3 regions of the Erwinia magellanica genome follow, and region 3 is predicted to be linked to each of the others. Evidence: predicted binding sites of a transcription regulator. Region 3 holds the regulator's gene; each other region holds the start of a gene.
What was found. The regulator LexA, encoded in region 3, represses DNA repair genes until DNA is damaged. The targets are predictions, from matches to a motif close to TNCTGTATGTACATACAGNA.
Positions count from the first base shown of each region.

Region 1: a site for LexA is predicted at 1,502-1,521, ahead of AAH450_RS03935 (metal-dependent hydrolase). Genes of this name have one in related genera too.
Region 2: a site for LexA is predicted at 1,563-1,582, ahead of AAH450_RS06465 (YebG family protein). Genes of this name have one in related genera too.

Region 1 covers NZ_JBCHVC010000001.1:858,452-861,716, forward strand. The annotation lists gene AAH450_RS03930 (L-cystine transporter) at 1-732, opposite strand, end outside; gene AAH450_RS03935 (metal-dependent hydrolase) at 893-1,483, opposite strand; gene hxpB (hexitol phosphatase HxpB) at 1,662-2,330, opposite strand; gene AAH450_RS03945 (YniB family protein) at 2,502-3,041, shown strand; gene AAH450_RS03950 (fructosamine kinase family protein) at 3,063-3,265, opposite strand, start outside.
Region 2 covers NZ_JBCHVC010000001.1:1,413,057-1,416,321, forward strand. The annotation lists gene AAH450_RS06460 (sugar phosphate isomerase/epimerase family protein) at 163-990, shown strand; gene AAH450_RS06465 (YebG family protein) at 1,148-1,546, opposite strand; gene purT (formate-dependent phosphoribosylglycinamide formyltransferase) at 1,686-2,864, shown strand; gene AAH450_RS06475 (bifunctional 4-hydroxy-2-oxoglutarate aldolase/2-dehydro-3-deoxy-phosphogluconate aldolase) at 3,121-3,265, opposite strand, start outside.
Region 3 covers NZ_JBCHVC010000003.1:534,798-538,062, reverse strand. The annotation lists gene plsB (glycerol-3-phosphate 1-O-acyltransferase PlsB) at 1-722, opposite strand, end outside; gene AAH450_RS14235 (diacylglycerol kinase) at 851-1,210, shown strand; gene lexA (transcriptional repressor LexA) at 1,327-1,935, shown strand; gene dinF (MATE family efflux transporter DinF) at 2,038-3,265, shown strand, end outside.

The DNA.
Region 1 (3,265 bases), on a different contig from region 3:
CAACGCCAGCACACCGTACGGCGTCAGCTTCATGATCAGGCGAACCAGCTTCATCACCCAGGCCTGCAACACATCAATCGCTGCCAGCACGCGTTCGCCTTTCGGCTTGTCATCACGCAGCAGGTGGAGCGCGGCCACGCCCAGGAAAGCGGCAAAAATTACCACGCTGATGATTGACGTCGGGTTTGCGCCCGTCAGATCGGCAAACGGATTTTTCGGCACGAAGGAGAGCAGCAGCTGCGGCGTGGAGAGGTCTGCGACTTTGCCCACATAGTTATTTTGCAGCGCGGCAAGCCGTGCGGTCTCCTGAACGCCCTGCACCAGACCGGTGGCGTTAAGGCCAAACAGCCAGGTAACGAAAACGCCTACCAGCGCGGAGATGGCGGTGGTAAACAGCAGCACGCCGATGGTCAGTACGCTGATCTTACCCAGCGAAGAAGCATTATGCAGGCGGGCAACAGCGCTCAGGATAGAGGCGAAGACCAGCGGCATAACGATCATCTGCAACAGCTGCACGTAACCATTGCCGACGATATTGATCCAGCTGATGGACTCTTTCAGCACCGGGCTTTCTGAGCCATAAATCGTATGCAGGGCCAGACCAAACAGTACGCCGACTACCAGCCCAAGCAGGACCTTTTTCGACAGGCTCCAGTGGGCGGCACCGCATTTAGCCAGGATAACTAACAGGGCAACAAAGGCCACCAGGTTAGCAATTAATGGAAGGTTCATTCCCAGTACTCCAGTGAGGACGACGTAATCCCTACGTCTGTAAACGGATAATTTTCAGCGCGCACCAGGTGCGTCCAGTGGAGGAATGGTAACAGTTCAGGCTGAAGCTGCTATATATCCAAAAGGAATGGTTTATAACAATTCGGTTTAAATTGAGGGTTTAATGCGCACTTTGCATCTTTATCAGGCGGTTCATGCTGGTTTCTACAGAATTAATCACTTCCGTAGTCCAGCCAGACGCACCAAAAGGGAGCGAACCGGCAGGAAACCACATGGCAAAACCTACTAAAGCAAAACACAAGACTCGCTCCAGCTGGTTACCTTTTTGGCTTCTGAGCAAGGGCAGGCGAAAACGCCAGCGGCAGGGCCAGAGCAGAGGCACGCCAGCGGGGGTGAGCATATCGGCCGCAATGTGGCTCAGATAGCCAAGTACCAGGCTCTGAAACACATCCGCCGGGATCACCCACTCTTTTGGCACCTTCAGATGAAACAGCGCCACGCCGCCCAATACCGCAAGCAGGCTGTGGGTAAAACCACGGTGACCAAACAGGCGGGCGATGGGTTGCGAGATCCAGCGAAAGCGCTGCCCCAGCGTGGATTTGGGATGATCGATATCGGGTAACAGGCAGGTCAGCAGCGTGGCAGGCACAATATGCCACCAGTCGCCACTACCCAGTTCTGGCGTCAGCTCAGCACGTTTGGCGAAAATGGCACTGGCGATGGCAAATATTACATGGCCTTCGGCCGTCATAGGGATACCTGGCTACAGAACTGTCGATGCATCCAGTATAGGGGATATATACAGTAGAAGAAATATGTGACGCTGTAACGAAAGATTAATTTTTTAACGTTTCAGGCCATTTTTACCGCAATCACCTTAATTTTGGCAACATGGCGCAGAGACCGGGCGTTGCCCGGCCTGAACAACACTATCCATGCAGATGGGCAGAGGTAAGCTCCGTCAGGGAATTCAGCTTCACATTAGCCAGAGACCAGCGGGGATCGTCCGCATACTCCTTCGCCGGGATAACCACAGAACGCATCCGTGCCGCTTTCGTGGCAATCATCCCGTTCAGGGAATCTTCCAGCGTCACGCAGTTAAGCGGATCAACCCCAAGACGTGCTGCGGCATCAAGATAGACCTGCGGGTGGGGTTTGCTGTAAGGCAACGCCTCGGCGGAAGCGAGCACATCAAAATAGCTGCGCAGCTCAAACAGCTCAAGTACGCGCTCAAGCATGTGCAACGGAGAGGCTGAAGCAAGCCCGATTTTTAATCCTTCCGCTCGGCACAGTTTCAGGGCCTGCTCCACGCCCGGCAGCAACGGACGACGCTCTTCGACCAGGGTCATAGCGCGGGTAATGATGCGCTGGGTGACCTCCTCCTGCGAAGGGCCGTTCCAGGGTAAGGTTTCATGCCACATCCTTACCACCTGATCGATACGCAGGCCCAGAGTATCCGGCAGCTCGCTGCGTCGGGTGAGGTCGATGTTTAAGGTTGAAAACACATCCATCTCTGCCTGATCCCACAGCGGTTCAGAATCTATCAGCAGACCATCCATATCAAAAATAGCGGCAAGCACTGGGCGTGAATAAGACATATTGCGGCTCCATTAACTAATTTGACTTACCTTAGCATGAACTCTTAAATGACAACATCCGGGGTTGAGAGGCATCTTTCCCGCCTTTTCGCACGACAGCGCAACTTTTTTCAGGCACATTTCCTCCCCTGAAGGTAAACTTACCACCTTAAACCATAGTCAGGAGAAAGCATGACTTATCAACAAGCTGGACGGGTCGCCATCCTCAAGCGAGTCGCTGGCTGGATTATTTTTATTCCGGCGCTGATTTCCACACTGATATCGCTGATGACCTTTCTGGAAAAGAGCCGCGAGAAGCGCGAGGGGATCAATGCGGTTATGCAGGATTTCTCGCATGTGATGATCGATATGATCCGCTTTAATACCCGCTTCCTGGATATGTTCTGGAATAACTCACCGCAGCCCGATTTCAACCACGGCAGCAATGTTACCTTCTGGATTATTTACATCCTGATTTTTGTCGGGCTGGCCCTTCAGGCTTCCGGGGCAAGAATGTGGCGGCAGTCGCGACATCTGCGTGAAGGAATTGAAGATCAGCTGATTCTGGAGAATGCAAAAGGGCCGGAGGGACGTTCGCGCCAGCAGCTGGAAGAGCGAATTGTGGTGCCGCGCCACACCATCTTCCTGCAATTTTTCCCGCTCTATGTCTTACCTGTGTTGATTGCCGTGGCGGGCTATTTTGTTCTGAAGCTGCTGGGCTTTATCTACTGACAGAACGGCCTGAGAGCGCTGTCAGGCCGGACGGGCGTGCAGTTCATCCTCATCCAGCAGCGCACCAACAGCCTGCTGTGCTTCGCCAAGCCAGTAACCGCCAAAGACGTTAGCCCGGTTGAGCAAATAGTAAAGTTGGTAAACGGGCTGGCGCAGCAGGTAATCCTCCGGCAAAGGCCAGACGGACTCATAGCCCTCAATAATCTCCAGAGGCAGATCTTCAT
Region 2 (3,265 bases), on a different contig from region 3:
AAAAGCCTGGAAAACCTTAACTTTCACACTGGTCTGATAACGGCTCTCTGGCCGCTATACTTACCTTCTGACTGAGCTTTTTCAGTCCTTGCTGCATTTTTTTAAGCGGGAGCGTAAAGACTCTTCCAGCAGTAAGCACTTGCACAACTGAAGGGAATTATTATGGCCAGATTTATCAACAACCCACTATTTATTAATACGGTTCTGCTTGGCGGCACACCCCAGCAAAAAGTGATGGCTGCGGCACAGGCGGGGTTTGATCAGATCGAACTGTGGCGTCAGGATGTGGAGGCACATGCTGGCGATGCCAGAAACCTGGCTGCGCTGCTCGACAATCAGCAAACAGGCCTGACAGATTATCAGGTGCTGCTGGATTTTACGGGCGCGCCAGATAACCGGCGTGATGCCAGGCGCAAGGAAGCGCTGCAAATGCTGGATACGGCGGTACTTTTAGGGGCCAGCACGTTACTGGCGCCAGCATCGACCGATCCGGACTCTGTTGCCGGACGGGAAGAGGAGGATTTACGCTGGCTGAGCAGGGAGGCAGGAAAAAGGGGTGTGAGAATCGCGTTTGAGGCGATGGCCTGGAGTACGCACATCAATACTCTACCAGCCGCCTGGCAGCTGGTGCAGAAGATAGATGAACCCAATCTTGGTCTGGTGGTGGATGCTTTCCATATATTTGTGCGCAACCGCACTGTAGCTGATCTTGCCGGGATCCCAGTGGAGAAAATCTTTCTGGTACAGCTTTCCGATCTCGCCACGCTTCCTTCTCAGGATCAGCTTGTGGATATTGCCCGTCATCAGCGCTTATTACCCGGACAGGGTAACTTTCCCCTCTATACGCTGTTAAACGCGTTACACACGCAGGGCTATCAGGGGCCTTTAGGACTGGAAGTATTTAACGATCTCTACCATCAGCAGCCGCCTGTGGACGTGGCAGGAGAAGCGCTCCACGCGCTGAAAAGAGTGTGCGCCGCAACGAGTTGAGCAGTTGAAGTGGCGAAGTAGTGACGTGGTAAAGTTGTGACGTGGTGAAGTTTTGAAGTGGTGAAGTGGTGAAGGCTTACAGCGGGAAGTATTACACAGAAAGACGCGCAGGCTTTCAGGCCCGCGCGCAAGAAACAGTAACCGACCCGCTGGGAACTCAGGCCGCTTTGACGCCGCGTACCGCTGCGCGGTTTTTAGCAGGCTTAGCGGAAGCGGTTTCAGCATCCTCTTCGCCGTGCTCTTCATCTTCCGCTGCTTGCTGTGCATCCGACACTGTTTTCGCTTTAGCTGCGCCTTCAACACTTGCAGAATCATCCGCTTCCGGCATTTTGCTGGTACGAAGAATATGCTGAACGGCCTCTTTATTTTCTGCCAGGAACATTCCCAGCGCTTCACGCTGATCTTCTTCCATGGTCAGCGGTGATGCACTCAGCCAGTCTGAAAATGCTTCAGCCATATCGAGCATTTTATCGTACGCGTCGGCTTCTTTTTTACTGGCGAATGTCATCTTTTCCTCACCTTTTCTGACGACAACATATTTGATTTCAACAGCCATAGTGCACACCTCGTTTAACTGTATTTTTATACAGTATAACAGCCTGGTAAATTTTGCTCAAGCCTGGAAAGCAGATGTGTACGCAATCGTTTTCGTTTATACTGCGCGCGTTTTTTCCATCCAATCAGGTAAGAAGATTATGACCACTCTTGGTACTGCGCTGCGCCCCGCCGCAACGCGTGTAATGCTGTTAGGGTCTGGGGAACTGGGCAAAGAAGTGGCGCTGGAATGTCAGCGTCTGGGCGTTGAAGTGATTGCGGTTGACCGCTACGCCGATGCCCCCGCCATGCACGTTGCTCACCGTAGCCATGTCATCAATATGCTTGACGGTGAAGCGCTGAAAGCCCTGGTGGCGCTGGAACGCCCGGATTATATCGTGCCGGAGATAGAGGCCATCGCCACCGATATGCTGATTGAGCTGGAAAAAGCGGGCCAGAATGTCGTACCGACAGCACGTGCGGCGCGTCTGACCATGAACCGTGAAGGTATCCGACGTCTGGCAGCGGAAGAGCTGGCGCTACCAACTTCCAGCTACCGTTTTGCCGACAGCCATGAAGCCTTTACTCAGGCTGCGGAGGAGATTGGTTTCCCCTGTATCGTTAAGCCAGTAATGAGTTCTTCCGGCAAAGGGCAAAGCTTTATCCGTGAAGCCTCCCAGCTTGATGCCGCCTGGGAATATGCGCAGCAAGGGGGTCGTGCCGGAGCTGGCCGGGTCATTGTTGAGGGCGTGGTGAAGTTTGATTTTGAAATCACCCTGCTGACTATCAGCGCCACAGACGGCATACATTTTTGCGCGCCTGTGGGACATCGTCAGGAAGATGGCGATTATCGTGAATCCTGGCAGCCGCAGCAGATGAGCGAACTTGCCCGGCAACGCGCAGAGCAGATCGCAGAGCAGGTAGTCAAAGCGCTGGGAGGTTATGGCCTGTTTGGCGTTGAGCTGTTTGTCTGTGGTGATGAGGTGGTATTTAGCGAAGTCTCCCCCCGCCCGCACGATACCGGTATGGTCACGCTGATTTCCCAGGATCTCTCCGAGTTCGCCCTGCACGTTCGCGCTTTCCTGGGCTTGCCGATTGGCGGTATCCGCCAGTACGGCCCTGCCGCTTCTGCCGTTATTTTGCCGGAGCTGGAAAGCGACAACGTGCAATTCAGCAATGTAGGCAGCGTGCTGGGTGCCGGTTTGCAGGTTCGCCTGTTTGGCAAACCAGAGATCCGCGGCAAACGCCGTTTGGGCGTGGCGCTGGCAACAGGTGAAAACATTGAGGATGCCGTTCAGCGCGCTATTGCCTGTGCCGCCGGGGTGAAAGTCAGCGGCTGACGCTGGCGCGCCAGCTGCATTCAGCCAGTTATGCAAAAGAGAGCGTACCGGAGAGGCCCGGAACGGGCTTCACCCGTCACGCTCTCTTTTCTTTCGGTCTCTGCCGAGCCTGTTCGGGACGCCAGCCAGTAACGGGACGCCTGATCTCTTCTTAGCGTTCGCGCCTGCTTTAAACCGTTTTATCCGCCCCAGTTCTTCGCAGGTTTATTTCCCGGGGCCTGGCTCAGCGCCCCTTCACCGGCAACATCAACCGGATTTAACGTGCGCCCGCCAAGGCTTCTTTCGCCAGCTGGGTGATACGATCGTAGTCCCCTGCTTCCAACGCATCCGCCGGTACCAGCCACGAGCCGCCGATACACAACACGCTTTTCAGGGCGAGATAGTCGCGGTAATTGGCCGGA
Region 3 (3,265 bases):
GAGATTTTCTTGCTGCGCGCCTCATCCTCTACGGCTTTGGCAATGGCTTTCGACTGCAACAGCTTGTTGAAAAGGTCCTGACGGACGGGCAGACGGGGACCCACCGCAGCCAGACGCTGGCGGGCAAAGTGCATTCTCGCCACTCTTGCCAGCTTCTGCGCAATGCTTTTATCCGTACCGTGTTCGGTAGCCATGCGGCGAAGCGACACCATAGGCGAAAAACGCACAAAGCTGTCGCGGCCTAACCAGAGCACGGCAAAGAATTTCTGTACACCATTCAGCACGCGCAGATGGGGTTGATCGTCACCCTGCACTTCGCGGCCAGGTGCCCGACCAAACATCACCGAGACCGGCACCATCTGCACATCCAGCAAAGGATTGCTGCGGTGGAGATCCAGGTACTCATGGAAGAGTTTCACCGACTCCACGTTTGGCACGAAATAGGGGAAAACACGCGGCCCGTCATGGATAAAGACGTGACGAGGCAGTACCGTTCCGTCGATTTCAAGCGGCTCCAGCGGATCGGGGAGATCCTGTTTGCGGCACTGTTCACGCAGCGCCAGCAGATCGGCCTTTGAATCATAGGGCAGCACATACATAATAGGGCGCGATGTGTCGAGCGACAGCTCAGTGACCGGCTCGGCAGGAATCGCTTTACTCTTTACCAGAAATTTAACCGGTAAATTCAATAGTTTATAATATAAATTACGCCAACCTGACATAGACAACATGAAGCCTCTTGTTAGCAAAGCGCCGCAAGCATACCAGAAAGCGCCAGTGAGATCTGTGGTGTTGCAAATTGTGCGCCACCCAGACATTGACGTTAATCATCACAAAGGGTTCCCTCATTATGGCAAATAACGTCACCGGACTGACCCGCATTATAAAAGCCGCTGGCTACTCGTGGAAAGGAATACGCGCTGCCTGGCAAAACGAGGCGGCTTTTCGGCAGGAGGCGGTGGCTGCCGTTATTGCCACCCTCGTCGCCTGCTGGCTCGACGTGGATGCCATTACGCGAGTGCTGCTGATAGGGTCTGTGGTGCTGGTCATCATCGTAGAGATCCTCAATAGTGCGCTGGAGGCGGTGGTGGACCGTATTGGCAGTGAATTCCATCCGTTGTCTGGCCGCGCGAAGGACATGGGCTCTGCTGCTGTGCTGCTGACGATATTACTCGCTATTTTTGTGTGGGTAATGCTGTTAATGGGTTAATTACGGGATGTTTTCCCGTTTTTAGCGAACCGCCGCTATTTAAGCAGGTTTAGGTTTTCAATGCGCAAATACCTGTATATACTCACAGTCGACTGTATAAACAACCAGGGGGCGGGATGAAAGCACTAACGGCAAGGCAGCAGCAGGTTTATGACCTGATACGCGACCACATTAACCAGACCGGCATGCCACCGACGCGGGCGGAAATTGCTGCGCAGCTCGGCTTCCGTTCCCCTAATGCGGCTGAAGAGCACCTCAAAGCGCTGGCGCGTAAAGGCGTGATTGAAATTGTCTCTGGCGCATCACGCGGTATCCGCCTGATGATGGAAGATGAGACAGGGTTGCCGCTGATAGGGCGCGTTGCTGCCGGGGAGCCTTTACTGGCAGAGCAGCATATTGAAGGGCATTTCAAGGTGGATCCGGGCCTGTTTAAACCCGGTGCCGATTTCCTGCTGCGCGTCAGCGGGATGTCGATGAAAGACATCGGTATTATGGATGGCGACCTGCTTGCCGTGCATAAAACTCAGGATGTCCGTAACGGCCAGGTAGTGGTGGCGCGTATTGATGATGAGGTCACGGTAAAACGCCTTAAAAAACAGGGAAATATTGTGCATTTACTCCCTGAAAACAGCGATTTCCAACCGATCGTTGTCGACCTGCGTCAGCAGACGCTGTCGATTGAAGGGCTGGCCGTGGGCGTGATCCGCAACGGTAACTGGCTCTAACGATCGGGGCCGGGCGCACCCTCAGAGCGGTGCGTCATTGGTATCGCGGCACCGGCCTGGTGCCGCGATAGTGCTTATTAGCCAGTCGCACAGTGGATGATAATGCGATTATTTTCCCCCTCGGATAAACATCTCTGGCGGCTGGCGCTGCCAATGATCCTGTCAAATATCACCGTGCCGCTACTGGGGCTGGTGGATACGGCGGTCGTTGGCCATCTGGATAAGCCTGCCTATCTTGGTGGCGTAGCCGTTGGCACCACGGCCACCAGCTTTCTCTTTATGCTGCTGCTGTTTTTACGCATGAGTACTACCGGCCTCACGGCACAAGCTTTTGGCGCCGGAGATAAACCTGCTCTGGCTCGTGCGCTGATGCAACCCCTCCTGATAGCCGTGGCCGCTGGCCTGCTGTTTGTTCTCCTGAAATCTCCCTTAACGCATCTTGCGCTTTCCCTTGTTGGGGGCGACAAAGAGGTGCTGCATCAGGCCGCCCTGTTTATGAATATTCGCTGGCTCAGCGCACCCGCCACGCTGGCGAATCTGGTGCTGCTTGGCTGGCTGCTGGGCGTTCAGTATGCGCGAGCGCCGGTGATCCTGCTGGTGGTGGGGAACGTGGTGAATATCGCGCTGGATCTCTGGTTGGTGATTGGCCTGAAATGGGGCGTGCAGGGTGCCGCTGCCGCGACGGCCATAGCGGAATATGTCACCATGATTATCGGTTTAGTGATGGTGTGGCGCGTGCTGAAGCTGCGCGGTATTTCGCTGCCGGTGTTAAAAACGGCCTGGCGGGGCAACATCGGGCGGCTGTTGCGTCTCAATCGCGACATTATGCTGCGCTCCCTGCTGCTGCAACTCTGCTTCGCCTCACTGACGGTTCTGGGGGCGCGGCTGGGGGGCGAAGTTGTCGCCGTCAATGCGGTGCTGCTTATGTTCCTGACATTTACGGCCTATGCGCTGGATGGCTTTGCCTATGCCGTTGAAGCCTGCTCTGGCGAGGCCTTTGGGGCCAAAAACGCAGAGAAGTTGCTCTCCGTCTGGCGCGCCGCCTGTCGTCAGGCAGGGCTTGTGGCGCTGGCTTTTTCCCTGATTTATGGTCTTACAGGGCCGCAGATAGTCGCCTTGCTGACCTCCATTCCGTCCCTGCAACAGCAGGCCGACAGTTACCTGTTCTGGCAGATCGTGCTGCCCCTCTGCGGAGTCTGGTGCTATCTGCTTGATGGTATGTTTATCGGTGCAACGCGAGCCAGCGAAATGCGTAATGGTATGGTGATTGCGGCTGCGGGGTATGGCCTGACGCTGTTTACCGTTCCGCTGCTGGGCAACCATGGGCTGT